DNA from 4 places in the Nocardia sp. NPDC058499 genome. Region 3 is predicted to be linked to each of the others. Evidence: riboswitches for the same ligand, from Rfam matches in the RefSeq annotation. Region 3 holds a riboswitch; each other region holds the start of a gene.
The links. A riboswitch is a leader RNA that binds a small molecule or an ion and turns the genes downstream of it on or off. The one in region 3 is predicted to bind cobalamin.
Positions count from the first base shown of each region.

Region 1: linked by a shared signal. The riboswitch ahead of ACFWPH_RS01330 (ABC transporter substrate-binding protein) and the one ahead of ACFWPH_RS07410 (ABC transporter substrate-binding protein) in region 3 are both predicted to bind cobalamin.
Region 2: linked by a shared signal. The riboswitch ahead of ACFWPH_RS26685 (FecCD family ABC transporter permease) and the one ahead of ACFWPH_RS07410 (ABC transporter substrate-binding protein) in region 3 are both predicted to bind cobalamin.
Region 4: linked by a shared signal. The riboswitch ahead of metE (5-methyltetrahydropteroyltriglutamate--homocysteine S-methyltransferase) and the one ahead of ACFWPH_RS07410 (ABC transporter substrate-binding protein) in region 3 are both predicted to bind cobalamin.

Region 1 is NZ_JBHXMZ010000001.1:290,913-298,290, reverse strand. Features, by position in the region: gene ACFWPH_RS01365 (ATP-binding cassette domain-containing protein) at 1-87, shown strand, start outside; gene ACFWPH_RS01360 (ABC transporter permease) at 210-992, shown strand; gene ACFWPH_RS01355 (RNA polymerase-binding protein RbpA) at 1,116-1,451, opposite strand; gene ACFWPH_RS01350 (hypothetical protein) at 1,878-2,201, shown strand; gene ACFWPH_RS01345 (M23 family metallopeptidase) at 2,433-3,146, opposite strand; gene ACFWPH_RS01340 (helix-turn-helix transcriptional regulator) at 3,334-3,651, shown strand; gene ACFWPH_RS01335 (glycosyltransferase family 9 protein) at 3,679-4,656, opposite strand; cobalamin riboswitch at 4,892-5,030, shown strand; gene ACFWPH_RS01330 (ABC transporter substrate-binding protein) at 5,136-6,662, shown strand; gene ACFWPH_RS01325 (ABC transporter permease) at 6,765-7,378, shown strand, end outside.
Region 2 is NZ_JBHXMZ010000010.1:59,562-66,939, reverse strand. Features, by position in the region: gene lipB (lipoyl(octanoyl) transferase LipB) at 1-465, shown strand, start outside; gene lipA (lipoyl synthase) at 462-1,484, shown strand; gene ACFWPH_RS26710 (putative quinol monooxygenase) at 1,824-2,111, shown strand; gene ACFWPH_RS26705 (SMI1/KNR4 family protein) at 2,278-3,081, opposite strand; gene ACFWPH_RS26700 (pyridoxamine 5'-phosphate oxidase family protein) at 3,122-3,553, opposite strand; gene ACFWPH_RS26695 (dienelactone hydrolase family protein) at 3,622-4,341, opposite strand; tRNA gene ACFWPH_RS26690 (tRNA-Met) at 4,600-4,676, opposite strand; cobalamin riboswitch at 4,848-5,061, shown strand; gene ACFWPH_RS26685 (FecCD family ABC transporter permease) at 5,168-6,223, shown strand; gene ACFWPH_RS26680 (ABC transporter ATP-binding protein) at 6,223-6,996, shown strand; gene ACFWPH_RS26675 (ABC transporter substrate-binding protein) at 6,993-7,378, shown strand, end outside.
Region 3 is NZ_JBHXMZ010000002.1:483,400-490,777, reverse strand. Features, by position in the region: gene ACFWPH_RS07425 (LLM class flavin-dependent oxidoreductase) at 1-616, shown strand, start outside; gene ACFWPH_RS07420 (CaiB/BaiF CoA transferase family protein) at 641-1,825, shown strand; gene ACFWPH_RS07415 (HpcH/HpaI aldolase/citrate lyase family protein) at 1,851-2,768, shown strand; cobalamin riboswitch at 2,816-2,997, shown strand; gene ACFWPH_RS07410 (ABC transporter substrate-binding protein) at 3,014-4,615, shown strand; gene ACFWPH_RS07405 (ABC transporter permease) at 4,619-5,593, shown strand; gene ACFWPH_RS07400 (ATP-binding cassette domain-containing protein) at 5,587-7,378, shown strand, end outside.
Region 4 is NZ_JBHXMZ010000001.1:986,850-994,227, reverse strand. Features, by position in the region: gene recG (ATP-dependent DNA helicase RecG) at 1-296, shown strand, start outside; gene metE (5-methyltetrahydropteroyltriglutamate--homocysteine S-methyltransferase) at 695-2,995, opposite strand; cobalamin riboswitch at 3,111-3,316, opposite strand; gene ACFWPH_RS04585 (pyruvate carboxylase) at 3,825-7,223, shown strand; gene rsmD (16S rRNA (guanine(966)-N(2))-methyltransferase RsmD) at 7,220-7,378, shown strand, end outside.

The DNA.
Region 1 (7,378 bases), on a different contig from region 3:
GACGTTTTCCTGTCCCTCACCGGCACCCCGGCGACCCCGGACACCGAGCCGGAAACCAGCGATGTACCCGAGGAGATCATGTCGTGAGCACCGCAGAAGTGGCGGTCGAGAAAACCGAAACCACCGCCCGGACCGAGGAGGACGCCGCGGATACCGAACACGCGCCCGCCTCGCACCGGATCCCGAAATCGGCCGAGCCCCGGATGCGGATCATTCGCGACAGCGCGATCGTCGCGCACCGCAACCTGCTCACCATCATGCGGGTGCCCACCCTGCTGGTCACCGCCACCGTGCAGCCGCTGATGTTCGTCTTCCTGTTCGCCTACGTATTCGGCGCCTCCCTCGGCGGCGGTGAATACCGGGAATTCCTGATCGCCGGGATCATGGCGCAGACGGTCGCGTTCAGTGCCGCGTTCACCACCGTCGGCCTGGCCGGTGACCTCGAGAAGGGCATCATCGACCGGATGCGCGCGCTACCCATGTCGCGGCTGGCGGTGCTGATGGGCCGGACGCTGTCGGATCTCGTGGTGAGTGTGCTGAGCCTGCTGGTGATGACCATCTGCGGATACATTGTCGGCTGGAGCATCGAGGGCAGTCTGGCCGATGCCGCACTGGCCTACGGAGTGATCCTGCTGTTCGCGTTCGCCATGTCGTGGGTAGGCGCACTCACCGGCCTGCTCGCCCCGAATGTGGAGGTCGCGCAGAGCGCCGGCCTGATCTGGCTGTTCCCGCTGTCGTTCATCTCCTCGGCCTTCATCTCCGCGGAGACCCTGCCCGGGCCGCTGCGCACCATCGCCGAATGGAACCCGATCACCGCCGTCGCGGCCACCGGCCGGAAGTTGTTCGAGAACAGTGCACCGCCGACCTTCGAGGCACCGACCGGATGGCCGGCCGAACACTGTGTCGAGTACGCCGTGATCTGCTCGGTGGTGATCCTGCTGATCGCGATGCCGCTGGCACTGCTGCGCTACCGCCGGGTGGCCAGCCGCTGAACCCGCGGGGCGCCGGCGCCGAAAACGACAAAGGCCGTACCCACCGGATCATCCGGTGGGTACGGCCTTATCAGCCGGTGTCCGGGATATGCGCCCGGACCAAGACTCCCGAAGAGCTGTGACTCAGCCCCGGCGGCGGGTCTTGAGCAGCTCCAGGCGCTCCTTCAGCAGCTCCTCGAGCTCTTCCTTACTGCGCCGCTCCAGCAGCATGTCCCAATGCGTGCGCGGCGGCTTCACCTTCTTGGCCTCCTGCGAGGTGCCTTCGAGTAGCACACCTTCCTGACCGTTCTTGCACAGCCAGGTCGGCGGGATCTCGGCCTCGTCGGCGAACGGAACATCGAATTCTTCACCATTGTCGGTCCGGTACCGGGCGATCCGGCGGGGAGCCAGATCATGGTCGCGGTCGGTTTCGTAGCTCACCGCTCCGAGCCGGCTGCCCCGGAGTACGCGATCTGCCATCTGTACAGGTCCTCTCTGTGTTGTCGGCGCGTTACCGCGCGCAGGTCCGCGGGTTCCCGGATGTTCGGTTCCGGATGACCGGATCGGAAACACCTCTCGGCGTATCCGCTGCGGTGCACCGGAACCCGCCCGGGGGCGAACCGGTGGGTTGACCCCTGTGGTTGTGCTGACGCGAACCTCGTGAGTTCGCGTGTCGCCGGCCGTTGCCTTCCGCCGACCGTTCGGGTCACGTCTGCGAGCCGTTCCCTCACACACGAACCGCGGTTCGTGCCGGTTGCGGCCTTGCGCCCTGTTTCTTGTCAACGTTCGCGAGGGTCGATCCGTTCCCAGTTCGGGAGAGCCTTGTAATTGTACGGCGTCGGCGCGAGAACTCTGCGCGGTGTGCGGTGTGTGCTGCTGTGCGAAGGCCTATTAGGGTGTCGGGTCATGTCGCGCCGGTTGCAGTCCTGTCTGTGGTGTGGTCGGGAAATCGTTGATACGGAAGCGGGACGGCGGCGCCGGTATTGCCGGCAGTCCTGCCGTCAGCGCGCCTATGAGCACCGCAACAATGTGAAGGGCACTGGTATCCCCGCCGATTCGGTGGTGCTCAGTGCCGCCGAGGCCACCGCCCTCGCGGACCGCTGGTTCGCGGCGCGCTGTGCGGCCGAGGATGTGGCGACCGCCATCGACGAGGGCGCCGGTAACGACGAGCTCGCCCGTCTCAGTGCGGTGCTGGTGGAACTCGCCCGGGATGCCGAACGGTTGCGCTGAATCCGGTTGCGAAGGCCCGGACCGTCGGCCGATCCGCATCTGGCCGTATCGAAACGATTACGGCGGCCAGCGGATTCGCTGCGAAAAGACCGGCTACCGCCGGGGTGCAGAAACACCAGACCGGCCATTGCCGCAGTACAGAGCAGCAATGGCCGGTGCAGGCATCCGATCACCCGACGAAGACCGGAGATCATGGGGCGGCCGGAGTTTTCCGGCCTGCCGGGAAGGGGGTCAGCCCGGGAAGTTCATGACATCGAGGCCGCGCCCGGCGAACCACGGCATCGGGTCGATCTTGCCGACACCCGGCTGATGCACCTCGTAGTGCAGGTGCGGTCCGGTGGACTGACCACGGCTGCCGACGGTGGCGATCACATCGCCGGCCTTCACCGGCTGGCCGACATGGGCCAGGATGTCCTGCATATGGCCGTACACGCCGACGGTGCCGTCGTCCTGCTGGACGCGTACCCACAGCCCGAAACCGGTGGCCGGGCCGGCCTCGATCACCACACCGTCGGTGACCGAACGAATCGGCACACCCTGCTGACCGGCGAAGTCGATACCGAAGTGGTTGGCACCCCAGCGCGGCCCGAAACCGGAGCTCACGACCGCATCGACCGGACGCACAGTGGTGGGCCGGGGCGGCGGCGGAGGCGGGAAGGGGAACGCGACGGGCTGGTTGTCCGCAGCGGGCTTGTTCGGGTCCCAGACCGCGGGATCATGGGAGTGGGCCTGCTGCTCGTCGGCAGGCGCGTCGGTGGCGGCCTGTGTGGGCGCGGTGGCGGCCACGTTCTTGATCGTTTCGTTATCGGAATCGGCACCTGCGGCGAGGAGACCGAAACCGGCACAGAGCGCAGTCGTGGTGGCGACAACCTGCGTCGTTACGCGACGACGGCCGATCGACGGCACCGTGAGCTTGCGGAGAGGTAACGGAAGGGTCACGGGCATGAGTTACAAGCTAGGGGACTTGCAGGCCGAGTCAGCAAGCATGTGGTTACCGTCACCCTGGGTGCATAAGCCCAGGTCGCTTATAACCGTACGGTAACGAAACCCGAAATTTCCCGCGTCGAGCTGCGCAAATGAGACATCCGCCGGGGGTTTGACCGAGGGGTTGCCCGATGGAGACACTGTATGAGTGGTCGCTAACAGAGTTGCGCCGCTGATCGCCCTCGCCGACCCCACCCGGCGGGCGATATTCGAAGCGTTGCCCTCTGGGCCGCGCTCGGTGGGGGAGTTGGCCAAACAGGTGGGGATCAGCAGTTCGGCCGTATCGCAGCATCTGCGCGTACTGCGCGAAGCGCGCCTGGTGATGGTGCGCCCGATCGGCAACCGCCGGCTCTACTCCCTCGACCCGCGTGGCCTCGGGGACGCCCGCGACTACCTGGAACAGTTCTGGCCGAGCGCCCTCGCCGCCTATGCCGCCGCAGTGAGCGAGGCGCGCGGCCGCGTATGAGACCGGGCGGCCCGGGGCCGTACCCGGTCAGCCCACCCGGCGGTACGAGGCACCCGTGACCCCGGCCTCGGAGCGGCGCTTGCTCAGCTGCCGATCCAGTGCCGCGATCACCTCGGCGGCGCCGATCTGCAGCAGGCCGGGATCGGGTGTCGTGCCCTCGCGGTCACCGGTACGGCCCGCCCACAGCACTTCGTGCCGGTTGAGGAGATGCCCGGGCGGTCCGCTCTGCGCAGGGGAGGAGGGGCCGAACAGTTGCACCGTGCGGGTCCCGAACGCGGTCGCGAGATGGGCGACACCGGTATCGCCGCACAGCAGCACCGAGGCTTCGGCCACAGTGGCCGACAGTTCGATCAGATTCTGGTTACCGGCCAGCACCCGCTGCCCGGCCAGCCCTGCCCGGGCAGCGATACCGTGGGCGCGCTCGCGATCACCTTCGTCGCCGGTGAGGACCACCTCGTGACCCAGTACCAGCAGATGCCGGATCACCGCGGCGAAGCGATCGGCCGGCCACTGCCGCGCGGTGGCGCCCGCACCGATATGCACGACCACACTGTCGCGGTGGCTGGTGGTGGCCACCGGCGGTACCAGCCCGAGATTGCGCCGGTCGGCGCCGATCCCGTCGAATTCCAGCAGATGGCACCAGCGGTCGATCGGATGCCGATCGTCGTGCCAGTCCGGGCCGGGAATTTCCGGGAACGCCGGATTGCGGTAGGTGAGGATACGTTCGGCGCCGGTCTTGGCGAGTTCCACGATCGGCGTGGCCTCGGCGCCGTGCAGATTGATGGCGAGCTTGGGTGGCGGTCCGTCCCAGCGCAACCCCTGCGGGTCGGCGATCGGCACCATCTCGTCCACCAGTGCGATCAGTTCGACCATCGGGCGCAGACGATGCGGGGTGGCGAGAACGAGATGATCGTTTCGCCGGGCCCGCCGTAGGGCACGCAACGCCGGAACAGCGGTGAGCAGCTCACCGAGACCGCGTGCCTGAAGCACGAGAACTACCGACACCCGACTCTCCTAGCCACCTGTTGCCCATTCCGCCCCCTCCCCGCACCATCCCGAGGGCTGGACCACGACGAGAGCATTCCCTTGGTTGACTACCCGTGGGCTCGGTGGGCAAACGTTGGCCGATCGCGGCCTGGGTCACATGTTGTGGCTCACAGAATATGTGGTGATCCGCCGTGGTCGGCCGCTGTGCCGGCCGGTTCGCGGGCGGGGTCCGGAGGGTCCGGCCGCGGCGGCGGTATGGTTCCGCGGCTTGCGCTTCGGTAATGTCGGCGCGGTCCGCAGGGAAGACCGGTGCGAGTCCGGGGCTGTCCCGCAACTGTGAGGTTCGCTGCGCGAACCGAAGCCAGATACCTGCGGATGAAGTACTGAACGGTCATGATCACGTGGGTATTGATCGATGCGCCGAACCAGCCGCCCGTGCGCGGCCGGTTTCGCATATCTGTGTCGCGTGAACTGCCTTGACGCGACGGGAGTCGGATATGCGTGGTAGGTCACCGGAGTGGAATCGCCGGACCTTTCTACTGGGCAGCGCGGTGGCCGCGGGGGCGCTGGCCGCCGGGTGTGGTAGGGGGGCCGGGTCCGCCTCCGAGACGTTCACCGCGGCCTTCCAAGGATCGGGTGCGGGGGAGGGGATCGATCCGGGGGTGAACACCCTGTTCATCGACGAAGCCCGGATGAAGGCGGTGTACGACGGGTTGTTCGAGGTGGATTCGGCGATGGCACCGATCCCGCGCCTGGCGGAATCGGGGGAACCCAACGCCGACGGCACCCGCTGGCGGATCGCACTGCGCGATACGCAGTGGCACGACGGGAAGAAATTTACCGCGAACGATGTGCTCTACACCCTGTCCCGGGTGCTCGGGCCCGCGCCTCAGCGCCCCTTCATCGCGGCGTCCTCACTGGATGGGGTCGATCTGTCCGGGTGCCGGGCGGTCGATGACCGGACCGTCGAGATCGCGCTGAAGGAACCGTCTTTCGAGTTCCTCATCGCCCTCTCGGTCTACGGGACCAAGATCGTGCAGGACGGTGCCACCGATTTCCGCCGGCCGGTGGGCACCGGCCCCTTCGTATTCGAATCCTTCGACGCCGGGCGCCAGTTCACCGCCACCCGCAACGAGCACTACTGGGCCGGCGCCCCCGGGATCGGCGAACTCCGGATCGTCAGCGCCGAGGCCGACGCCCGGGTGAACGCGGTACAGAGCAGGGAGATCGACTACGCCGACAACCTCACCCCCTCGGCGGCCCGGACCCTCGAAGGCCGGCCCGGGACTACGCTCGTCTCCACACCGCACAGCGGTATCTACTTCTTCGCCATGAAAACCGACCGCCCGCCGTTCGACAACCCGGATGTGCGCCGGGCGGTGATGCGGATGGTCGACCGGGCCGAACTGCTGAAGGTGGCGTTGGAAGGGCAGGGCGAAATCGGCAACGACGTCTTCGGCAAGGGCTACCAGTACTACACCGACCTCCCGCAGCACGATTACGACCCCGACGAAGTAGGCCGGTTACTCCGCCGCGCCGGCGTGCGCGACCTCTCGTTCGACCTGTTCACCGCGCCGGTGGCCTACGGCTTCGTCGAGGCGGCACGACTCTTCGCCGAGCACGCCGCCGCCTGCGGCGTGCGGGTGAACGTGGTGCTGGGCTCGAAGGACACCTACTACACCGAGGCACTGGAGACCGGACACCTCACGATGGGGCAGTCGGGTCCGTTGCCGATCCCCAACCATTTCGCGTCCCGCCTGCTGAGCCACTCACCGCAGAATCGGACCAAATGGTCCGATCCGGACTTCGACCGGCTCTACGCCAGGGCCCAGGGCACCCGGAGCCCGGAGGGCCGCGCGGCGCTCTACCGGACCATGCACGAAATATTGCACGACCGTGGTGGTTTCGTCTTCTTCGGCACCACCAACTGGAACAGTGCCGGCGGTGACCGGTTCGCCGACCTTCCGGCGGCCGTACCGAACTCGCACGAATGGGCCCGCTTCGACCAGGTGCGTGCCCGATGACGCCGAACCCGGATCCGGGTGCGGAGGACCGGGTCACCCGGTGGACAGCAGCGGACCACGCTCCGTACGAGCGCGTCGTGGTCGCGATCCGGTGATCGGCCGGTGATATCGGCAGCCCGCCCGGCCGGGCGGTTGCTCGTCCGCCGCGCCGGAATCGGCGTGGGCCAGCTCGGCGTGCTGCTCGTGCTGGTTTTCGTTTTATCGCTGCTGCTGCCCGGCGATGCCGCCGATGTGCAGAACAACACCGTCCTGAGTGCCGCACAGCAGGAGCAGGCCCGGCACCTCCTCGGCCTCGATGTCGCGCCGGTGACCAGATTTCTCGAATGGCTCGGCAATGCGGTGCGCGGGGACTTCGGCACCTCCTATGCCAACGGCGCGAGCGTCGGATCGGTGATCGCCGGCCCGTTCCTGATCACCGGGCTGCTCGCGGGGCTGGCGTTGCTCGTCCTCGTCCCCGTGGCGGTCACCGCGGGTTTCGCGGCGGGCCTGCGCCCCGGTTCGGTAACCGACCGCCTGATCACCTCGATCAGTATCGGGCTGGATTCGATCCCCGATTTCGTCCTCGCCGTCTTGCTGGTGGCGGTGCTGTCGGTGCGGCTCGACCTCCTGCCGGCGACCTTCCTGGGCGCCGATCTGCCGACCCTGCTGGAACAGCCCGAATATCTGGTACTTCCGCTGGTCGTCACGGTCGCGCGGGTCGCCGCGCCGCTGGTCCG
Region 2 (7,378 bases), on a different contig from region 3:
GCCGAGCCGATCGATGTGGTCGATTACGTCCGGCGCCTGGAACAGGCGCTGATCCAGGCGGTCACCGATCTCGGTGTGGAATGCGGGCGGGTGCCCGGACGTTCCGGCGTATGGCTGGCCCCGTCCGGTCTGCTGCCCGAACGCAAGATCGCCTCCATCGGGATCCGGGTACAGCGCGGGGTCACCCTGCACGGGATCTCGCTGAACTGCGACCCCGACCTCGGTGCGTTCGGCGCCATCATTCCCTGCGGTATCCGGGATGTGGGTTCCACCAGCCTCAGCCAGGAACTCGGCCGGACGGTCACCGTCGCCGAGGTCCGGCCGCGGCTGGCCACGGCGATACCGGCCGCGCTCAACGGTGAGCTTCCGGTTACCGAGCACGATATTCCGCAGGCCCCCACCCCGGCCGTCGCGGAGCCCGCCGCCGCCACCGCGGCAAGCGATTCGAAAGGTCCTACCGCATGACCTCCGCCCAAGCCCCCGCCGGCCGTAAACTGCTGCGTATCGAGGCCCGTAACGCCGAGACCCCGATCGAACGCAAACCCGGCTGGATCCGCACCCGCGCCACCATGGGCCCCGAATACACCGAGCTCAAGGGCCTGGTGAAACGCGAGGGCCTGCACACCGTCTGCGAAGAAGCGGGCTGCCCCAATATCTTCGAATGCTGGGAGGACCGCGAGGCCACCTTCCTCATCGGTGGCGAACAGTGCACCCGGCGCTGCGATTTCTGCCAGATCGACACCGGTAAACCGTCCCCGCTGGACCGCGACGAACCGCGCCGGGTCGCCGAAAGCGTGCAGGCCATGGGCCTGCGCTACTCCACCATCACCGGTGTCGCCCGCGACGATCTCGACGACGGCGGGGCCTGGCTCTACGCCGAAACCGTGCGTGCCATCAAAAAACTCAACCCGAACACCGGCGTCGAACTGCTGATCCCCGATTTCAATGCGAAACCGGATCAGCTCGCAGAAGTGTTCTCCTCCCGCCCGGAAGTCCTGGCGCACAACCTGGAAACGGTCCCCCGCGTCTTCAAGCGGATCCGCCCCGCCTTCCGCTACGAACGCTCCCTCGAGGTACTCACCGCCGCCCGCGCCGACGGCCTGGTCACCAAATCGAACCTGATCCTCGGTATGGGCGAAACCCCCGACGAGGTCACCCAGGCCATGCGCGACCTGCACGAAGCGGGCTGCGATATCCTCACCATCACCCAATACCTGCGCCCCTCCCCCCGCCACCACCCGGTGGACCGCTGGGTGAAACCCGAAGAGTTCGTCGAACATTCGAAGGCCGCCGAAGAGATCGGTTTCGCCGGCGTCATGGCCGGCCCGCTGGTCCGCTCCTCCTACCGCGCCGGCCGCCTCTACGCCCAGGCCATGGCCCACCACGGCCGCCGGATCCCCGAAACCATGGCCCACCTGGCCGAGGAGGGCACTGCGTCCCAGGAAGCCAGCGCGGTCCTGGAACGGTTCGAGTCGCGGGCCTGACACAACCGGTCCCCGTACCGGAGATCCGAACCCGGATCTCCGGCGCGTAATCGGAATCGAGGTAAAGGCGGCGGAAACCGTGCGGCCCGAAGATTTCCGGGGCTACGCCACCTCGAGCGCCGCCTCGGTGATCGGTTCCATACCGGCTACGTACTGTACTGCGGTGTCCAGCAATTGCCCTTCGGCGAAAAGCTCTCCTGCCTCCCGATCAGCGCGCTCTGGACAACTCCGCCCGAGTGACCCGGAACGCCGGAATATCGACCCGAGGCCAATCGGGCCGATGAATCGGGCGCCGCGAACCGGTCGACATGGGTGAACCCACCGAACAGGAGTGCACCCATGGTCATCGTCGCAGGACATCTGCTCGTCGCACCGGACGGCCGGGAGGCCTATCTCGCCGGCTGTATCCCCGTGGTCGAACAGGCCCGGTCCGCACCCGGCTGCCTCGATTTCGCGATCAGTGCGGATCTCACCGATCCTGCCCGGATCAATATCTTCGAGCGCTGGGCAACCCAGGAGGCCGTGGAGTCCTTCCGCGGTGCCGGTACCGCCGAGCAACAGAACACGGCGATCCGGGCCGCGACCGTGGCGGAATACGAGATCGCCGAGGTCCGCTCCCTCACCTGAGCACTGTTCACATCAGCGAGATCGGCGATCTCTAGGGTGTGGTGCGCTAGTGAGCGCATATCCGACCGAGGCGACATGCTGCGTCGGGTGATGACCCGAACAGGAACCGCCCCGTCGGAGCTGACCCGATCCGCACGGTCAAGGGCCCTGCTGCGTTGCTTGCAGCTCATTCTTCCCCAGCGTTCTTGCTGTGGGCGGCTGGTCCCTGCCTCAATCGGTCGAATGCGTCGTCGACAACCGCATCGACCAAGCCGGCACCTCGCAGGACAGCATGCAGATTGTCCAGGTCAACAGCCTGTACAGGCGCTTCGTGGTGGCGTTTCTCGGCCGATCCGGAAGATGCCTCGTCCTCGATATCGTCGGGAAAATACGGTACCTCGGCTTCGATGGGGTAACCGGGATAGCGGCCGGCGATGAGCGCCGCGTACTCTTCGTCGTCGATCGGGGCCCAGCAGCCGGGCCGATAGCCCTTATCGGCCTCTTCGAACATGCCCGTTTCGAGCGCGATGACGAACGTTTCGAGCCACGCTTCGAGGGAGGGGTAGCGGATATCCCGGGACTCGGATTTGCTGGGGATCTCGATGAGCTGTCCGGGTTTGCCGTCGAAAGCACCCTGGAGATCGATGCACAGATGGTCGCCGTAGATGTTTCCCAGGAACGGGACCCACCCGGGTCCCCACCACAATTCCTCGAAACCTTCGGTCTCTTTGACCCACACCATATCTTCCATGGTGTCGGCGATCTCGCGGGCCGACATCAGGAACCAGAGCGACTCCAGGCATCCGTCGTAGTCCCCGCTCTGCCCATTACGCCAGGTGAGCAGCTCCCGAAGCGGCGGGGGAACCTCACCACCGGCAGCACGCGCGAGCTCATCGATATCGGCGGTCGAGGCGCCGGGAGCGAGTCCGGCATAGTAGGCGGGCCGATTCACCGCGAGCCATCGGTCGAGTCGCGTGAGGAGGGGGTGCATACCGCAAACCTACCGGCGACGCCTCGGGCCCGGCCGGGCATCAGAAGTCGTCCGAGTAGTCCTGCGTGATCCAGCGGTCGGGACGGATCGTGAACAGGACCGATTCGCGGCCGTCCATCTGCTCGGCGAACGCACGCCCGGCTTCGGGACCGAGGTACCGAGTGGCGATGGATTCGCGAACGTCCAGCGGGGAGGGGGTCGCGGCATCGACTACGGTGCCTTCGATGATGATGTACTGATACGGCAACTCTTCCCGTTGCACGACCAACGTCACCACCCCGGCTTCCCGGATGAGCCTGGCCTTGCGCCGGTTCGCGCCGGTATTGATCCTGATGTCACCGCTGGGTGTGTAGTCGTACCAGATCGGGACCGACGCAGGCGGGCGCCCATCCGCCGCCGCGACCGACAGCACCGCAATATGCTTGCCCGCGAGGAACTTCTGACGTTCGGCTTCGGTGAAAGGTTTCGGCATAAACGATGTAACCACCGGACGCGGGGCTCTCTTCCCCGCCGAACAGGTCCGGCTCGGACCGCGGGTGCTCAGGGGTTGAGCAGGGATCCCAGGAGGGCGATCGTGCCTGCCCAGGACTGGGCGGCGGCCAACGGCTCGTAGGCGATACCGGGCCGGCCGATATCGCCCGAGCTCGGATCGGTGAACCCGTGCGCCGCCTGGCTGAACGTGGTGAGCGTGTAATCGGCGCCGGCGGCGGCAAGTTCGCGCTCCAGGGCGTCGATATCGGCGCGCGGTGCGTACGGGTCCTGCCCGCCGGCGTAAACGGAGATGTGTGCGCGAACAGTGCCCGGCCGCGCGGGCTCCTCGGTGGTGAGCAGGCCGTGGTAGCTCACCACCGCCCGCGCGCCCGCACCGCTGCGGGCCAGTTCCAGTACACATTTGCCACCGAAGCAATAGCCTATCGCCGCCGTGCGCCCGGGATCGACGACCGGCAGACCCTTCAGCGCTTCGTGCCAGGCCACCGTGCGGGCGCGCACCCGCCCCGGGGCACCGAGCAGGCCGGCGAAGGGCCCGCCCGCCGCATCCGGGGCCGGATACGACTGTCCCCCGCCGTACATGTCGACGGCCAGGGCCGTATACCCGAGATCGGCCAGGCGCTGGGCGCGTTCACGCATCATTTCGGTCAGCCCGTGTGCGGTGTGCACCACGAGCACTCCCGGGTGCGGCCCCGGCCCGTCGGGTACGGCCAGGGCCCCGATGAGGTCCGCTCCGTCGTGATGCAATGTCACCGCGGTAATTTCGGCCACCGGGCACCTCCTTTGCTGCCGGCGATCCGACTGTGCAGTCGCCGATGAGAGTATCATTCTCGTATAGAAAGAATCTCAATCACGCCAAGTGGGCGACATCTCCCTCGCACAGTCATCCGGCACCAGCCGATTCCGCGATCGACACAGGTCTCCGCGGCGCAGCGCGGGATCATCGGCCCCACGTCGGACGAAAAGGCGCAATATACCGAGAACGGCCGAGTGCGGAACGATTCGTATCGTTGCGCACTCGGCCGTTGATGGTAGCGGGGACAGGATTTGAACCTGCGACCTCTGGGTTATGAGCCCAGCGAGCTACCGAACTGCTCCACCCCGCGTTGCGCTGGTAACCATAGCGCACGAGGGGCCGCCGGACCAAAACGCGGCCTCCGGCCCGCGATATCCTCGTGGACCGGCCGTGGCCGAATCTCGCCCACCGAGCCCGGCGGCCGGCCCAGTGAGGTGGTGCACAATCCCGCCCGGCACGTCCGGTCCGGGAATACGGGGTGTTACCGTGACCCCGCGCTGGTTACCGCCCGTCGACGACGGGTGGTTCGTAAGAGGGAATCCGGTGGGAATCCGGAGCTGCCCCGCAGCGGTATGTGAAAACGACCGCGGTCATCGAGCACTGGGCCCCCGGCCTGGGAAGCGACCGCCAGTAGGTGACGCCGTCCGGTGTCGTGTTCGCGAGCCCGAAGACCTGCCGGCGTGGCCCGGCCGACGGTCGGGTCGCTGTCGGCTCCGAGGGAACGGTTGACGAGATTATGACTCGCGGTACTCGCATGTCTGCAGGCGTCGGATCAGGGGCGGTGCGGGTAGCTACGGCCCGATGAGAGCGAGAGCGAAACGCCGGCTGCCCGTGCCGGTTCTCGTGGCGGGCCTGACCGCCGCGCTGGCGGTGGTTTCGGTGCTCGCGCTGGGGCTCGGCGCGGCGCATATCCCCTGGCGTTCCACCGTCGGGTTCCTGTGGGCCGAACTCACCGGCGGCACCGTACTCACCGGCGAGGTGGCGAACTACCGGATCGTCGTGGACTCCCGGCTGCCGCGGGTCCTGCTGGCGGCCTGTGTCGGCGCGGGGCTCGGCGGGGTCGGCCTGATCGTCCAGGCCATGGTGCGTAACGCCCTGGCCGATCCCTATGTGCTGGGTATTTCCTCCGGGGCTTCGGTGGGCGCCACCGCGGTCATACTGTTCGGAGCATTCGGCGCGCTGGGAATCTACGCGCTGTCGACGGCGGCTTTCACCGGCGCGCTGGGCGCCACGGCCCTCGTATATCTGATGGCGCGGTCGGCGTCGGGGTTGGTGCCGTTGCGGCTCGTACTCACCGGCACCGCCATCGGTTACGGGTTCTCCGCCGCGACGACCGTGCTGGTGTTCCTGGCTCCGCGGGGCGGCGATACCGCCCGGTCCGTCATGTTCTGGTTGCTGGGCAGTCTGGCCGGTGCCACCTGGCAGAGGGTTCCGCTGGTGGCCGCGGTGGCCGCGGCCGGCCTGGCCGTGATCGCGCTCTGCGCGCGACAGTTGAACGCGTTGTCGATGGGCGACGAGGTGAGTGCGGCGCTGGGGATGAATGCCGCACGCTTCCGGCTGCTGCTGTTCGTGGTCTCCGCCGCGATGACCGGATGTTTCGTCGCGGTATGCGGGGCTATCGGATTCGTCGGCCTGATCGTGCCCCATGTCGCCCGGCTGCTGGTGGGCGCCGATCACCGTCGGCTCGTCGCGGTGACCCCGGTTCTGGGTGCGGTGTTCCTGGTGACCGCGGACCTGCTGGCGCGCACCCTGATACCGCCCCAGGAACTACCGCTGGGAGCCGTCACCGCCGCGGTGGGCGTGCCCGTGTTCATCCTGCTGATGCGCCGGCGCGGCACGCTGGTGGAGCGCGGCTGATGCGGGTCGACTACGCCGGCGTCACGGTCGAACTCGACGGCACCCCGATCGTGCAGGCGGTAACCCTGACGGCCGCACCCGGACAGTTCATCGGCATCATCGGCCCGAACGGGAGCGGTAAATCGACTCTGCTGCGCTGTCTGTACCGGGCGCTGTCGCCCGCCTCCGGCCGGGTACTGGTGGACGGCACCGATATCACGGCGATCAGTATGCGGGAGAACGCCCGCCAGGTGGCGGCGCTGGCCCAGGACACGTCGACACCGTTCGATTTCACCGCCGCCGAGGTCGTGGCCACCGGACGTCTACCGCACACCACACTGCTACGCGGCACCCGGCGGCGGGACGACGAGATCTGCGCCGCCGCAATGGCGACCGCCGATACTGCGCATCTCGCCGACCGCGGTTTCCTCTCCCTGTCCGGCGGGGAACGGCAGCGGGTCCTGATCGCGCGAGCGCTGGCGCAGCAGCCGCAGGTGCTGGTGTTGGACGAACCGACCAATCACCTCGATGTACAGCACCAATACACCGTCCTCGCGGCCGCGCGCGGCCTGGGTATCACCGTTGTCGCGGCGCTGCACGATCTCAATCTGGCCGCGCAGCACTGCGATCGGCTCTTCGTCCTGCACGGCGGCCGGCTGGTGTGCTCGGGCGATCCGCACGAGGTGATCACCACCGAGGTGATCGGCCGCTGGTTCTCGATCGGCGGCCATATCTTCACCCATCCGCGGCTGGGTGTTCCGCAGGTCATTTTCGACGACAAGGATTACCGATGACAACCTTCCGGCCGATAGTGGCCCTGGCGGTGACCGCAGTAGTGCTCACCGGATGCGGCGCCGAGATACAGGAAACCGCGAACGCTGGCGCCCGACAGCAGGTCACTGTCACCAACTGCGGTACCCCGCTGACGATCGACGGTATCCCCGAGCGGGTGGTCGCCAACGACACCGGCATCACCGAAATGTTGTTCGCGCTCGGGCTGGCCGATCGTCTCGCCGGCTACACCACCTATCCCGGAAAGGAACGCGATATCGCGTCCTCGCCGTGGCAGGCCGATTTCGAACGCACCCCGGAGCTCGGCGACGCCTTCACCAGGGAGGCCGTCCAGGCCGCGGCACCCGATTTCGTTTTCGCCGGCTGGAATTACGGGTTCCGGGA
Region 3 (7,378 bases):
CCTGGAGGTGGCGCGCGGCCACTACGCCGACCAGAAGGCCCGCATCGATGCGGCGGGCCGGGACCCGAGGTCGGTGAAGATATGCCCGATGGCCTACGCGGTGGTCGGCGAGTCGGAGCAGCACGCCAAGGAACGCGAGGCCATGCTGCTCGACGATCTCGTGGACCCCATGGCCTCGCTGACGCTGCTCTCCGAGCTGACCAACTACGATTTCGCCCGGCACGGCCTCGACGACCAGGTGACCGACGAGGTGATCGCCTCGATCTCCGGTATCCGCGGGCTCGTGGAGAACATGCGCGCCCACCTCGGCCGCCCGGTCACGGTGCGGGATCTGGCCGGGCACCGGGCCACGCTCCTGCAGGGGCCGCGTTTCGTCGGCACCGGACCGCAGGTGGCCGAGCAGATGGCGGAATGGTTCCACGGCGAGGCGTGTGACGGCTTCGTACTGGCCGCTACCCATATGCCGGGCGCGTTCGAGGACGTGGTCCGGATGGTGGTGCCGCATCTGCAGCGGGCCGGCCTGTTCCGCACCGCTTACGAGGGGAACACGCTGCGCGAACACCTGGGTTTGGCCGTTCCCGCGTCCACGCGCGCTGCCGCCGGATCGAGCGTGTAGATGAGCGGCACCGCAAGCGGTTCCCTGCTACAGGGGATCCGCGTCCTGGACATGGCCACACTGGCGGCCGCACCGCTGGCGGCCACCTATCTCGGCGAATTCGGCGCCGAGGTGATCAAGGTCGAGCAGCCGGATTCGGGCGACCCGATCCGCGCATGGGGTAATCAGCGCGACGGAATCGGCCTCATGTGGAAATCGGTATCCCGCAACAAGAAATCGGTCACGCTGAACCTGAGAGCGCCCGAGGGGCAGGAACTGTTGCGCCGGCTCGCGGCGCAGGCCGATGTGGTGATCGCCAATACCCGGGCGCACACCCTGCGCCGCTGGGGGTTGGACTACGCGAGTCTGTCCGCGGTGAACGATCGCCTGATCATGCTGCATATCACCGGGTTCGGGCTCAGCGGGCCGAAGAGTGAACGTCCCGGGTTCGGGACGCTGGGTGAGGCGATGAGCGGTTTCGCGCATCTCACCGGGGAGGCGGACGGCCCGCCGACCCTGCCGCCGTTCATGCTTGCCGACGGTGTGGCCTCGCTGAACGCCGCCTACGCCGTGGTCATGGCGCTCTACCATCGCGATGTACACGGCGGCCCGGGACAGCTGATCGATATCAACCTGGTCGACCCGCTGGCCCGGCTGCTGGAACAAACCCTGCTCGGCTACGACCAGCTCGGTCTCGTGCCCGCACGGGCCGGAAATCGCTGGGATATCTCGGCACCCCGCAACACCTACCGCACCAGCGACGGCCGCTGGCTGGCCATGTCCGGCAGCTCACCCGCGCTCGCGCTGCGGGTATTCCGTGCCATCGGCCGTGACGACCTGGTCACCGACGCCGATTTCGCCGATCCGCAACGGCGGCTGTCCCGTGCGGCGGAGGTGGACGAGGTGGTGGCGGCGTGGGTCTCGGAACACACTCTCGCCGAGGCGATGTCGGTATTCGATGCCGCCGAGGTGGCCGCCGCCCCGGTCTACGATATCGCCGACCTGGTCGGCGACGAACAGATGCGGCATCGCGGTGTCTTCGTACCCGTCGGCGACGACGAACTGGGCACGATGACCGTCCAGGCGCCGGTGCCCCGGTTCTCCGGCGCGACAGGCCGGCTGGACCACCTGGGGCCGCGCCTCGGTCAGCACAACAGTGAGGTCTACCGCGACATCCTCGGCCTGACCGACCCCGAACTGGACGATCTGCGCGCCCGCGGCGTGCTGTGAACCACCCCGGAAAGAAGGATTTTCGATGACCTCTGTGCTGCGCCGCTCCGAACTGGCGCTCCCGGCCTGCAACGACCATATGTTCGGCAAAGCGCTCGCCAGCGGCGCCGACCTCGTATTCCTGGACCTCGAGGATGCCACACCGGAAAGCCTCAAGGAGGAATCCCGGGAGAAGGCGATCGGCGCCCTGAACGACCTCGATTGGGGCCGCACGGTCCGGGCCGTACGGATCAACGGACTCGACACCCAGTGGTGCCACGACGACATCATCGAGGTGGTGACTCGCGCCGGTAACCGGTTGGACACCATCGTCGTCCCCAAAGCCTGCACCGCCCGGGATGTGTGGTGGGTCGATCTGCTGCTCACCCAGCTGGAAACCAAACTCGGCCTCGACCGCAGAATCCGCCTCGAGGTGCTGATCGAAGAGGTCGAAGGCCTGGCCAATGCCGAGGAGATCGCGAAGGCGAGTTCGCGAGTGGACGCGCTGATCTTCGGTGTGGGCGATTTCTCGCTTTCCCAGGGAGCCCGGGTGGACACGAACTTCGAACCGCTCGGCGACTACCCCGGCGATTTCTGGCACTACGCCCGCGCGAAGGTCATCGTCGCGGCCCGGATCGCGGGCATCGTCGCGATCGACGCGCCGTTCCCGGACTACGGCAACACCGAGGGTTACGAACGCGACGCCCGCCGCGCATCACTGCTCGGCTACACCGGGAAGTGGGCGATCCACCCGGTACAGGTGCCGATCGCGAACACCGTCTATTCACCGACCGCCGGGGAAATCGCGCTGGCCGAACGCAATATCGCCGCATACCGCGACGCCGAGGCGGCGGGACGCGGTGCGGTGGGGGTCGACGGAGTGCTGGTCGATGCGGCGCATGTGAAGATGGCGCAGGCCACGCTGGCCCGCGCAGCGCTGATCGAGGGTTCGCCCGCGAGATGACGAGGGCGGGGGCCGCGCACCGTTCTCGCTGCCCGGATCCGCCGAGTAGAACGCATTCCCGGTAACGTCCTCCGTGGAGCAGGGAACACCGGTGCGAATCCGGGGCTGTCCCGCAACTGTCACCGAGGAGCGATCCGCCATCAGTAGCCACGACCTACCCGGGTCGGAAGGCAGGCGGGGATGCGTCGATCCGGGAGCCAGGACACCTGCGCCACGGTATCGGGTGACACCCCACGAGGATGGCGATGAACAACTCCACAACCGGTCGGACAGTGCTCGGCCGCCGACGACTGCTGGCAACCGGCGCGGGTCTGCTCGGACTGACCGCTCTGGGCGGCGCCGGGCTGCTCACGGGCTGTGGTACAGCGGACGGGCCGTCCGGGCCGCCGTCCGGCCCACCGCAATCGGGCGGCCGGCTGCGGTCGTTGATCGCGGGGCGGTCCGCGACCTCCGATGTGCTGGACCCGCACGAGGCGGGGAGTTCGGCCGGCGGGGCGGTATCGAAAAATGTCTGGGACAAGCTGGTCGCCTACAACAACGATCTCACCCTGCGGTACCGCCTGGCCCGGTCCTTGGAACCGAACGCCGACGGCAGCGTCTGGCGGATCAGTCTGCGACCCGGGGTGGTGTTCAGCGACGGAAGTCCGCTGACCTCCCGCGATGTGCTGTGGAGTTTCGAGCGGATGCTCGACCCGGCGCGGGCCTCGTCCGGTGACCTGGCAATGGTCGATATGGCGCGGACCAAGGCGGACGGCGAACTCGACGTGCTGGTCGCCATGAAAACACCGATCGCCGACTTCGGATCGGTGCTCGCGGGGTGGTACTGCTATGTCGTCAAGGACGGCACCACGGAGTTCGACCAGCGCACCCTGCCCGTGGGTACCGGGCCGTTCGCGCTGGTCGCCTGGTCGCCGGGCGACCGCACGCTACTGCGCCGCAACGACCGCCACTGGGACGGCCCGGCGCTGCTGGACGAGGTCGAGATCGTCCAGATCGCCGAAACCGAAGCCCGGATGAACGCCTTTCTCTCCGGTGAGGGCGACGTGGTGCACGAGATGAGCTACCTGCAGGCTCGCAACCTGGAGAACGACCCGGCCGCGACGGTATACGTACCGCCCGAGGGGCTGATGGGGTGTTTCCAGATGCGCACCGATCTGGCGCCGTTCGACGATGTGCGGGTGCGGCAGGCGATGCGGCTGGCCGTGGACCGGCAGGCGATGGTCGATGCCGTCTACTACGGGTACGGCGAGGTCGGCAACGATATCTATGGCAAGGGAGCGCCGTACTACAACGACACCCTGCCGCAGCGCAGCTACGACCCGCAGCGTGCCCGGGACCTGCTGCGGGCCGCGGGGAAGGAAAACCTCGAGGTCGCGCTGGTGACCGCCGACGGTATGCCGGGCATGGTGGAATCGGCCACCCTCTACGCCGAACAGGCGAAGGCCGCGGGCATCACCATCCGGCTCGAATCCGCGCCCGCCGATACCTACTTCTCCCAGGTCTCCGGTAAACGCGCGCTCACGCATGTGGGGTGGTGGAACTACAGCCTGGACTATTTCTACGGCCAGACCGGAACCAGTACCTCACCGAGCAACGGCACCGCATGGCGGCGGCCCGCCTGGGATGCGAAATTCGCCCGGGCCCGGGCCGCCATGAATCCCGAGCGGCGCCGCGAACTGTACTTCGAACTCCAGGACGAGCTGTGGCGGGAAGGCGGGCTCATCCTGCACAGCTTCGCCAAACGGCCCGACGCCGCCCGCAACACCGTCGGAGGGATGCGCGCCGGCGTTCCGGGTACCGACGACTGGGCGAACTACGCCACCACCTGGATGACTCCGCAGGCCTGAGGCGTGCTGCGATATATTCTCGGCCGCGCCGGCGCCGGGGCGGGTGTGCTCGCCGCGGTCACCGTGCTGGTTTTCCTGCTGTTCGAACTGCTGGATTCGGATGCGGCGGTGGTGGTGCTGTCCCGGCGTGGCGCGGGTGATCCCCCGCCCGAGCAGTTGGCGGCACTGCGTGCGGAAATGGGCCTGGACCGGCCGGCGCCGGTCCGGTTCGCCGAATGGGTCGCCGGATTCCTGCGGGGTGACCTCGGTGATTCGCTGATCTCCGGCCGCCCGGTCGCCGAGGTGCTGTTCGACCGTTTGGCCAACAGTGCCGCGCTGGGACTGCTCACGATCGTGCTGCTGATCCCGCTGGCGCTGGGGCTGGGGCTGCTGGCCGGCGCCCGCCCGGGGTCGCGCACCGACCGGGTGGTCAGCGCCGGTGCGCTGGCCGTCGAATCGGTGCCGCCGTTCATCACCGGTGTCCTGCTGGTGGCGATCACCGCGCTGTCGCTGCGGCTGCTGCCCGCGGTATCGCTGGTTCCCACCGGCACGAGCGTCTGGGATAGGCCCGCGGTGCTGGTGCTGCCCGTGATCTGTCTCCTGGCGGGCCTGTCACCGCATCCCGCGCGGATCGTGCGCGCCCAGACTGCCGAGGTCATGGCGACCGAATACATCCGCACCGCACGGCTCAACGGTGTCGGCGGGTTCCGGCTGGCGTGGCGGCATATCGCGCCCAACGCCGTGTCCGCCTCCATCCATCCGCTCGCCGGGTCGGTGGTGGGTTTGATCGGTGGCATTGCGGTCGTGGAAACCCTCTTCTCCTATCCCGGCGTATCCAAGGAACTGTTGATCGCGATCGCGGCGCGGGATTACCCGTTCGTCCAGTCCGCAGCTGTGCTGCTGGCGGCATTCGGGATCGCTGTCTACCTGCTGGCGGATCTGCTCGCCCTGCTGATCAGCCCGCGAGCCCGCACACTCTTGGGGGCAGGACGATGGTGAGGAAATCGGGCTGGGCGCTGGTCGTCGCGGGGATTCTGGGTCTGGTGGCGCTCGGACCGTTGCTCGCCCCGTATCCGCCCACGGCCTCGGTCGCGGCACCGTTCCGGCCGCCCGGCGCGGAGCATCTGCTCGGCACCGATGTCGTGGGCCGGGATGTGCTGTCCCGTCTGCTGCACGGCGGTTGGTCGCTGATCAGCGTCTCGGCGGCGTCGCTGTTCATCGCCTACACGCTCGGGCTGACACTGGGTCTGCTGGCCGGACTGCGGCCACGGGCGGATCCGTGGATCATGCGGCCGGTGGACGCGATCGTCGTCATCCCGTGGTTCTTGGTGCTGGCGGTGACGGCCACCGCGCTCGGCCCGGGAGCGGCGGCCGTACTGCTGACTTCCTCCTTGGCTGCCGCGCCGTGGATCGCGCGGATCGTCCGCACCGCGGTGCACGATATCGCCGGTGCGGGTTATGTGGAATCGGCCCGCGCCCGGGGCGAACCGCTGTGGCGGATTGCCGTGGTCGAGATCCTGCCCAATCTGCGTGGTGTGGTGCTGGCCGACGCCGGTGTGCGCTTGTCGGGGGTTATCTCGATCGTGGCGGTCGGTGGTTTCCTCGGACTCGGCCTGCGCCCGCCGGCACCGGACTGGGCACTGATGATCACCGAGAACCGGCCGGGATTCGGTATGCAACCGTGGTCCGTGCTCGCCCCGGCGTTGCTGATCATGGTTCTGGTGGTCTCGGTCAATATGCTCAGTGACCGGGTGATCGTCCCACCTCGCCGCCGCAACAGCACGGCGGCACCGGAAGCGGATGCCGGCGAAGGATTGCGCGCCGAGCAACTCACTGTCCGGACCGACGCCGGACGTGTGCTCCTCGAGGACGTCTCCGTGCAGTTGGCCCCGGGACGAGGGCTGGCTGTCATCGGGCCCTCCGGTGCCGGGAAAACGACCTTCGTCTCGGCCGTGCTCGGTGCGCTGCCGCGCGGGCTGTCGGCCTCGGGCACGGCCACCGTCGGCCGGGGCGTGCGGCACCGCCGGGCCGTCGGGTTCGTACCGCAGGATCCGGCCACCGGTCTGAACCCGGCGCTGCGGATCGGCACCTCGATCACCGAGATCATCCGGGCGAGCGGACTCGAACGAACCGGTGACGATGTGGCGGCCGCCCTGCGCCGCGTGGGCCTGCCCGCCGATCGTGCGTTCCGCCGCAGGTTCCCGCACGAGTTGTCCGGCGGCCAGCAGCAGCGAGTCCTGGTGGCCATGGCCATGATCGGCGATCCCGCAGTGATCGTCCTCGATGAACCCACGACCGGACTTGACCTGCGGGCCCGCGTCGATCTCGTCGAGATGCTGGGCGAGGTACGCCGGGATGCGGCCACCACCTTCGTGATCATCACGCACGATCTCCCCGGCATCGCACCGCTCGTCGACGATGTGCTCGAACTCGACGCCGGCCGGGTTGTTTCCCATCGGCCGATACGCGGCTCCGACAGCCGAGCAGCGGCGGTGACGATGCGGAAACCACAGCTCTCCGGCCAGGAGCCGATTCTGCAGGTGGCAGCGCTGACGGTCGGGTACCGCTCACGGCGGGTTGTCGACGGTCTCTCCTTCGACCTGCTCCCCGGCTCCTGTCTCGCGCTCACCGGGGTCTCCGGAGCGGGGAAGACCACCGTGGCCCGGGCGCTGACCGGTCTGCACCCGGCGGCGAGCGGCACCATCCGGCTGGCCGGGACAATCCTGCCGCCCGGTACCGACGAACGCACGACACCGCAGCGTCGCGCACTGCAACTGATCCCGC
Region 4 (7,378 bases), on a different contig from region 3:
GGCCCGCGATGACCCGGCTGGAAGCGGTGGCCGCGACCACCGACGGTTTCGAATTGTCGGTGCTCGATCTGCGGCAGCGGCGTGAGGGCGATGTGCTGGGCTCCGCGCAGTCCGGAACGGCGCGCTCGCTGCGGCTGCTGTCGTTGCTCGACGATCTGGAGGTCATCACCACCGCCCAGGAGCTCGCGCGCACCCTGGTCGCCGACGACCCCGGCCTCACCCGGCATCCGGGTCTGGCGGCGATGATGCACGCCGCCGTCGATTCGGAACGGCTGGAATACCTGGCCAAATCCTGAGCGCCCTGCGCCGGCAGCCGCGGTCGCCGCGGCGGAAATGTCGCCGGAGATCGCGAAATTTGTTGGGGCGAGAGGGAACCGATGCGCACCCGGTCGCGTCAAATCTGGCACAGAGCAACGGCGAGGGAAAGGGGTGGGCGGTATGAGACCAGAGCAAGGGTGCCGTGCGGTCCGGCGGCGATCGCCGGTTCCGCAGCGAGGGGTTCGTCCGGTGTTGCGGATTACGCGACACTGCCCGGAATGTGCTGCGACCGAACGGATGAAGCGTCGCGAGTCCGGGGCAGGAGAGCTGGAGGGCTGACCCGGCCACAGTATCCCGGCCCGGGCCGCAGGAAGCCCGGTTGTGATCAGCGCGCAGTACGGCCGGCTCGGCGACCGTACTGCGCGGCGGTGTCCGGTCAGCGCACGCGCTGCGCGGCGGCGACCATATTGCGTAGTGATGCTTCGACCTCGGCGGTACCGCGGGTCTTCAGGCCACAATCCGGGTTCACCCAGAGGCGTTCGGCAGGAACAGCTTTCAGCGCGGCCTCGAGCGCGGTGGTGATCTCCTCGGCGCTCGGCACCCGGGGCGAATGGATATCGTAGACACCGGGGCCGACGCCCGCAGCGAAGCCTGCGGCGTTCAGATCGTCGAGTACCTCCATATGCGACCGTGCCGCCTCGATCGAGGTCACATCGGCGTCCAGGCCGGCGATCGCGTCGATGACCTCACCGAATTCCGAATAGCACAGATGGGTGTGGATCTGGAGGGAATCGGCGACCCCGGAGGTCGCCAGCCGGAACGCGCCCACCGACCATTCCAGGTAGTCCGGCTGGCCGGCCGCGCGCAGTGGCAGCAGTTCGCGCAGTGCCGGTTCGTCCACCTGGATGATCCGTATGCCCGCGTTCTGCAGGTCGACGGTTTCGTCCCGGATGGCCAGCGCCACCTGGCGCGCAGATTCCGCGAGCGGCTGGTCGTCGCGCACGAAGGACCAGGCCAGGATGGTGACCGGTCCGGTGAGCATGCCCTTCACCGGTTTGCTGGTGAGTGATTGGGCGTAGCCGATCCAATCGACCGTCATGGGCGCGGGCCGGGAGACATCGCCGAACAGGATCGGCGGGCGTACGCAGCGGGTGCCGTAGGACTGCACCCAGCCCAGTTCGGTGGCCGCGAAACCGTCGAGCTGTTCGGCGAAGTACTGCACCATATCGTTGCGTTCGGGTTCGCCGTGTACCAGCACGTCGAGGCCGAGCTGTTCCTGCAGGGCGATGACCTCGGCGATCTCCGCCCGCATCCGGCGCTCGTACTCGGGCCGGTCGATGTCGCCCTTGCGCAGCTCCGCCCGGGCCAGCCGGATCGCGGTGGTCTGCGGGTAGGAACCGATCGTGGTGGTGGGCAGGGGCGGCAGCTGCAGCCGGTCCTGCTGCAGGGTCCGGCGCTGCGCCGCGGGGCCACGTTCGGTGGCGGCCGGGCCCAGCGCGGCCAGCCGGGCCCGAACCCGGGAGTCGGCGATCCGCGGATCCGCCCGGCGGCTCGCGATCGCGGCGCGGGCCTGCGCGAGTTCGGCCGCCACGGCCTCGGTACCGGTGTTCAGGCCCGTGGCCAGCACCCGGACCTCGGCGAGTTTTTCGCTGCCGAAGGCGAGCCAGGAGCGCAGGGCTTCGTCGAGGTGTGTTTCCACGGCGAGGGTGTAGGGCACGTGCAGCAGGGAGCAGGAGGTCGAAACCGCGACCGATTTCCCGCTGCCGAGCAGTGTGGCGAGGGTGGACAGGGCTCGATCAAGATCGGTGCGCCAGACATTACGACCGTCGACGACACCGGCAACCAGCGTTTTACCCGCCAAAGCGGGAACGGCGGCCACATCGTCGACCGTACCGCCGGCGACCAGGTCGATCGCGAGTCCTTCCACATCGGTTCCGGCGAGGGCTCCCAGCGCGGGGCCGGGATTGCCGAAGTATGTGGCGACCAGGACGGCCGGCCGGTCGGCCGGTTCCGTCAGCTCGGTGTAGACCTGGCGGACCACCGCGAGTTCCTCCGAGGTGAGGTCGGTGACCAGGGCGGGTTCGTCGAGCTGTACCCAGGACACGCCCGCCGCGGCGAGCAGCGCGAGGAGGTCCCGGTAGAGCGGGATCAGCTCACCGACGCGTTCCAGCGCGGCGGTGTCCGCCGATTTCGAGAGTTTCAGGAAAGTGATCGGGCCGATGACGACCGGACGCGCCGGGACGCCGAGTTCGAGCGCCTCGCGCACCTGCGCCAGCAATTCGCCGGGATGCAGCGCGAACGAGGTGTGCGGGCCGATCTCGGGGACCAGATAGTGATAGTTGGTATCGAACCATTTGGTCATCTCGAGTGGTTCCACCGAATCCGTACCGCGGGCCGCGGCGAAATAGCGGTCCAGCGGGCCGGCGATATCGGCGACCCGCGGCGGCAGGGCGCCCAGCAGCACGGCCGTATCGAGCATCTGGTCGTAGTAGGAGAAGGTGCCGACGGGAATCGAATCCATGCCCGCGGCCTGTAGCTCCGCGTACTGGTCGCGGCGCAGGGTCCGCCCGGTCTCGTGGAGACGATCGGCATCGATACGCCCGGCCCAATAGGATTCGGTCGCGCGTTTCAGCTCGCGGCGCGGCCCCACCCGGGGCAGGCCGAGAACCGTTGCGGTGAACGGATTGTGCGAAATAGCAGTCACGGTGTTCTCCAGTGCTGACGTTCGACCGGCCATCGCCTTACGCGGGTGCACGGACACCACTGAAAACCCGACCGCCGCGCGCGGCGGGAGCGTTTTCAGCACTGGTGGACCGCGGCGCCCAATCCTCGAGGCGGTGGCCACCGGATACGGCGTACCCGGTACAACCGGCAGGTCTTCGGACTCGCGGGCACCGGCCCATCGGCCGACCTACTGGCCGTCGCTTCCCAGGCTGTGCGCCCAGTGCTGATGACGGCGTTCGTTCTCGCTCACCGCTGCGGGACAGTTCCGGATTTCCACCGGATTCCCTCTCACCCGCCCGTTGCGGGTTTCGACGCCGGGACGATCGTCCGGGGCTCCGGGGCGACCGGCCGGCGAACCAGCTGCGTTATCCACCATAGCCCGCCCGCCGTGCCGAGCCGATGCGCCCGCCGATACGGCGCGCGGCTACCGGCTGACGTCGGCCAGTGCGCCGGTGGCTGTACCTCGTCGAGCGCGATCGTCGGCACGCGGGGGGACGGTTCGTTCCGTATGTGGAACTGTCCGCTACGGGAATCGTCCTGGCGGTATCGGCGATGGCGGAGGCGTCGGTGAGCTGGTCGACGGCGCCGAGCGTGCGGCCGAGTGGGGGCGGGCGTATGGCCGAGCTCGGTCCCCGACCGCGCTGCCGAGGGATGTGTGGCCTCGCTGCGAAGATTGCCCGGAGTTGGCCAACCTCGGCTGATCGCACAATCGCCCGTGGTCGCCGGTGAGATGTGACGGCAGGGTGACCAATGTTTCGCAACCGTGCAATGCCCCGTTGTGAAGATTCTGCGAAGTGGACTTCGGTGTCGATCCTGGATGTGGCGCCGGGTACGTTGGGTCAATGTTCTCGAAAGTCTTGGTTGCCAACCGCGGCGAGATCGCCATCCGAGCCTTCCGCGCGGCGTACGAGCTCGGTATCGGAACGGTTGCCGTCTTCCCGCACGAGGACCGCAATTCGGTCCACCGCCTGAAGGCGGACGAGGCATACGAGATCGGCGAGGAGGGGCATCCCGTCCGGGCCTATCTCTCGGTCGACGCGATCATCGAGGCGGCCAAGACCGCCGGCGCCGACGCGATCTATCCGGGATACGGGTTCTTGTCCGAGAATCCGGACCTGGCCGCCGCCTGTGCGCGCGAGGGAATCACCTTCATCGGTCCGTCGTCCGAGGTCTTGGAACTCGCGGGTAACAAGGCGCGCGCGATTGCGGCGGCGAAGGCGGCCGGGCTGCCGGTCCTGAATTCCAGCGCACCTTCCGCGGATGTCGGTGAACTGCTCGCGGCGGCCGAGTCCATGGAGTTCCCGGTGTTCGTGAAGGCGGTCGCCGGTGGCGGTGGCCGTGGTATGCGCCGGGTGCAGGCGCGTGAACAGTTGCGGGAGGCGATCGAGGCGGCCTCGCGCGAGGCCGAATCCGCGTTCGGCGATCCCACGGTGTTCCTGGAGCAGGCGGTGGTCAACCCCCGCCATATCGAGGTGCAGATCCTGGCCGATACCCAGGGCAATGTGATGCACCTGTTCGAGCGCGACTGTTCGCTGCAGCGGCGGCACCAGAAAGTGATCGAGCTGGCGCCCGCCCCGAACCTGGATCCCGAACTGCGCGATCGGATCTGCGCCGACGCGGTGGCGTTCGCCCGGCAGATCGGTTACAGCTGCGCGGGAACCGTCGAATTCCTGCTCGACGAGCGCGGGAACCATGTCTTCATCGAGATGAATCCGCGTATCCAGGTCGAGCATACGGTGACCGAGGAGATCACCGATGTCGATCTGGTGCAGTCGCAGCTGCGGATCGCCGCGGGGGAGAGCCTGGACGATCTGGGCCTGAGCCAGGACAAGGTGACCATTCGCGGTGCCGCGCTGCAGTGCCGGATCACCACCGAGGACCCGGCCAACGGTTTCCGCCCCGATACCGGGCGGATCACGGCCTACCGTACGCCCGGTGGCGCCGGTATCCGGCTCGACGGCGGGGCGAACCTCGGTGCCGAGATCGGCGCCTACTTCGATTCGATGCTGGTGAAGCTCAGCTGCCGGGGCCGGGATTTCCCGGCGGCAGTGGCCCGGGCGCGGCGGGCGCTGATGGAGTTCCGGATCCGCGGTGTCACCACCAATATCCAGTTCTTGCTGGCCGTGCTCGACGACCCCGATTTCAAGGCCGGGCGGGTCACCACCTCGTTCATCGACGAGCGTCCGCAGTTGCTCTCCTTGCGTGAACCTGCCGACCGCGGCACCAAGATCCTGAACTATCTGGCCGATATCACCGTGAACAAACCGCACGGGGCGCGGCCGACAGCGGTGTACCCGCACGACAAACTGCCCGCCATCGACCTGTCGGTACCGCCGCCGGACGGGTCCCGGCAGAAGCTGCTCACCCTGGGCCCGGAAGGTTTCGCACGCGCCCTGCGCGAACAGAAAGCCGTGGGCGTCACCGACACCACGTTCCGCGACGCCCACCAGTCGTTGCTGGCGACCCGGGTGCGGACCAACGGCCTGCTCGATGTCGCCGGTCACGTCGCCCGGCTGACCCCCGAACTGCTCTCGGTCGAATGCTGGGGCGGCGCGACCTACGATGTGGCGCTGCGGTTCCTGTACGAGGACCCGTGGGAGCGGCTGGCCGCCCTGCGCGAGGCGATGCCGAATATCTGCCTGCAGATGCTCCTGCGCGGACGGAATACGGTCGGTTACACGCCGTATCCCGAAGAGGTCACTCGGGCTTTCGTACGGGAGGCCACCGACACCGGGATCGATATCTTCCGGATCTTCGACGCGCTCAACAATGTCGACCAGATGCGTCCGGCGATCGACGCGGTCCGGGAAACGGGTACCGCGGTGGCCGAGGTGGCGCTGAGCTACACGGGGGATCTGTCCGATCCCGACGAGAAGCTCTACACCCTGGACTACTACCTGAAACTGGCCGAGCAGATCGTCGACGCGGGCGCGCATGTGCTCGCGATCAAGGATATGGCCGGTCTGCTGCGAGCCCCGGCGGCGGCGAAACTGGTGACGGCGCTGCGCAGCAATTTCGATCTGCCCGTCCATGTGCACACCCACGACACCCCGGGCGGTCAGCTCGCGACCTATCTGGCGGCGTGGCAGGCCGGTGCCGACGCGGTGGACGGTGCGTCGGCGGCGATGGCCGGTACCACCAGCCAGCCCGCGCTGTCCGCGATCGTCGCGGCCGCCGCGCACAGCGAGCACGACACCGGCCTGAACCTGGGCAATGTCTGCGATTTGGAGCCGTACTGGGAGGCGCTGCGCAAGGTGTACGCGCCGTTCGAGTCCGGGCTGCCCGCCCCGACCGGGCGCGTCTACACCCATGAGATCCCCGGCGGCCAGCTGTCCAACCTGCGCCAGCAGGCCATCGCACTCGGCCTGGGCGACCGCTTCGAGGAAGTGGAGGCGAAATACGCCGCGGCCGACCGGCTGCTGGGCCGGTTGATCAAGGTGACCCCGTCGTCGAAGGTGGTCGGCGATCTCGCGCTGTCGCTGGTCGGCTCCGGTGTCGAGATCCAGGATTTCGCCGCCGATCCGGGACGCTACGACATCCCGGATTCGGTGATCGGTTTCCTGCGCGGCGAACTCGGCACCCCCGCCGGGGGCTGGCCCGAACCGTTCCGGGAGAAGGCCCTCGCCGGGCGCAGCGCCGCCAAACCGGAAACGCCGCTGACGGCCGCGGACGAGGCCGGGCTGGCGGGCACCTCCCAGGAGCGTCGCGCGACCCTCAACCGGCTGCTGTTCCCGGCACCCACCGCCGAATTCCTCGCTCACCGCGAGAAGTACGGCGATACCACCGGGCTGTCGGCGAATCAGTTCTTCTACGGTCTGCGGCACGGCGAGGAGCACCGGGTCCAGCTGGAGAAGGGCGTTATCCTGCTGATCGGGCTGGAGGCCATCGCCGAACCCGACGAGCGCGGTATGCGCACGGTGATGTGCATTCTCAACGGGCAGCTGCGCCCGGTCTCGGTGCGGGATCGCTCCATCGCCAGTGAGATCCCGGCCGCGGAGAAGGCCGATAAGAACAATCCGCACCATATCGCCGCGCCCTTCGCCGGTGTCGTCACGCTGACCGTCGCGGAGGGCGATCGGGTCGCCGCCGGCGATACCATCGCGACCATCGAGGCCATGAAGATGGAGGCCGCCATCACCGCGCCGCGCGGGGGAGTGGTGGGCCGGGTGGCCATCACCCAGGTGCAGCAGGTCGAGGGTGGTGACCTGCTGATCGAACTGGGCGGACGCGAATCCGAATGACCCGGATCGTCGCCGGAACGGCCGGCGGTCGGCGCCTGCGGGTGCCGCCCGCCGGGACCCGGCCCACCTCGGACCGGGTACGGGAGGCACTGTTCTCCTCGATCGAGGCCCGGATGGATCTGGACGGAGCCCGCGTCCTCGACCTCTATGCGGGG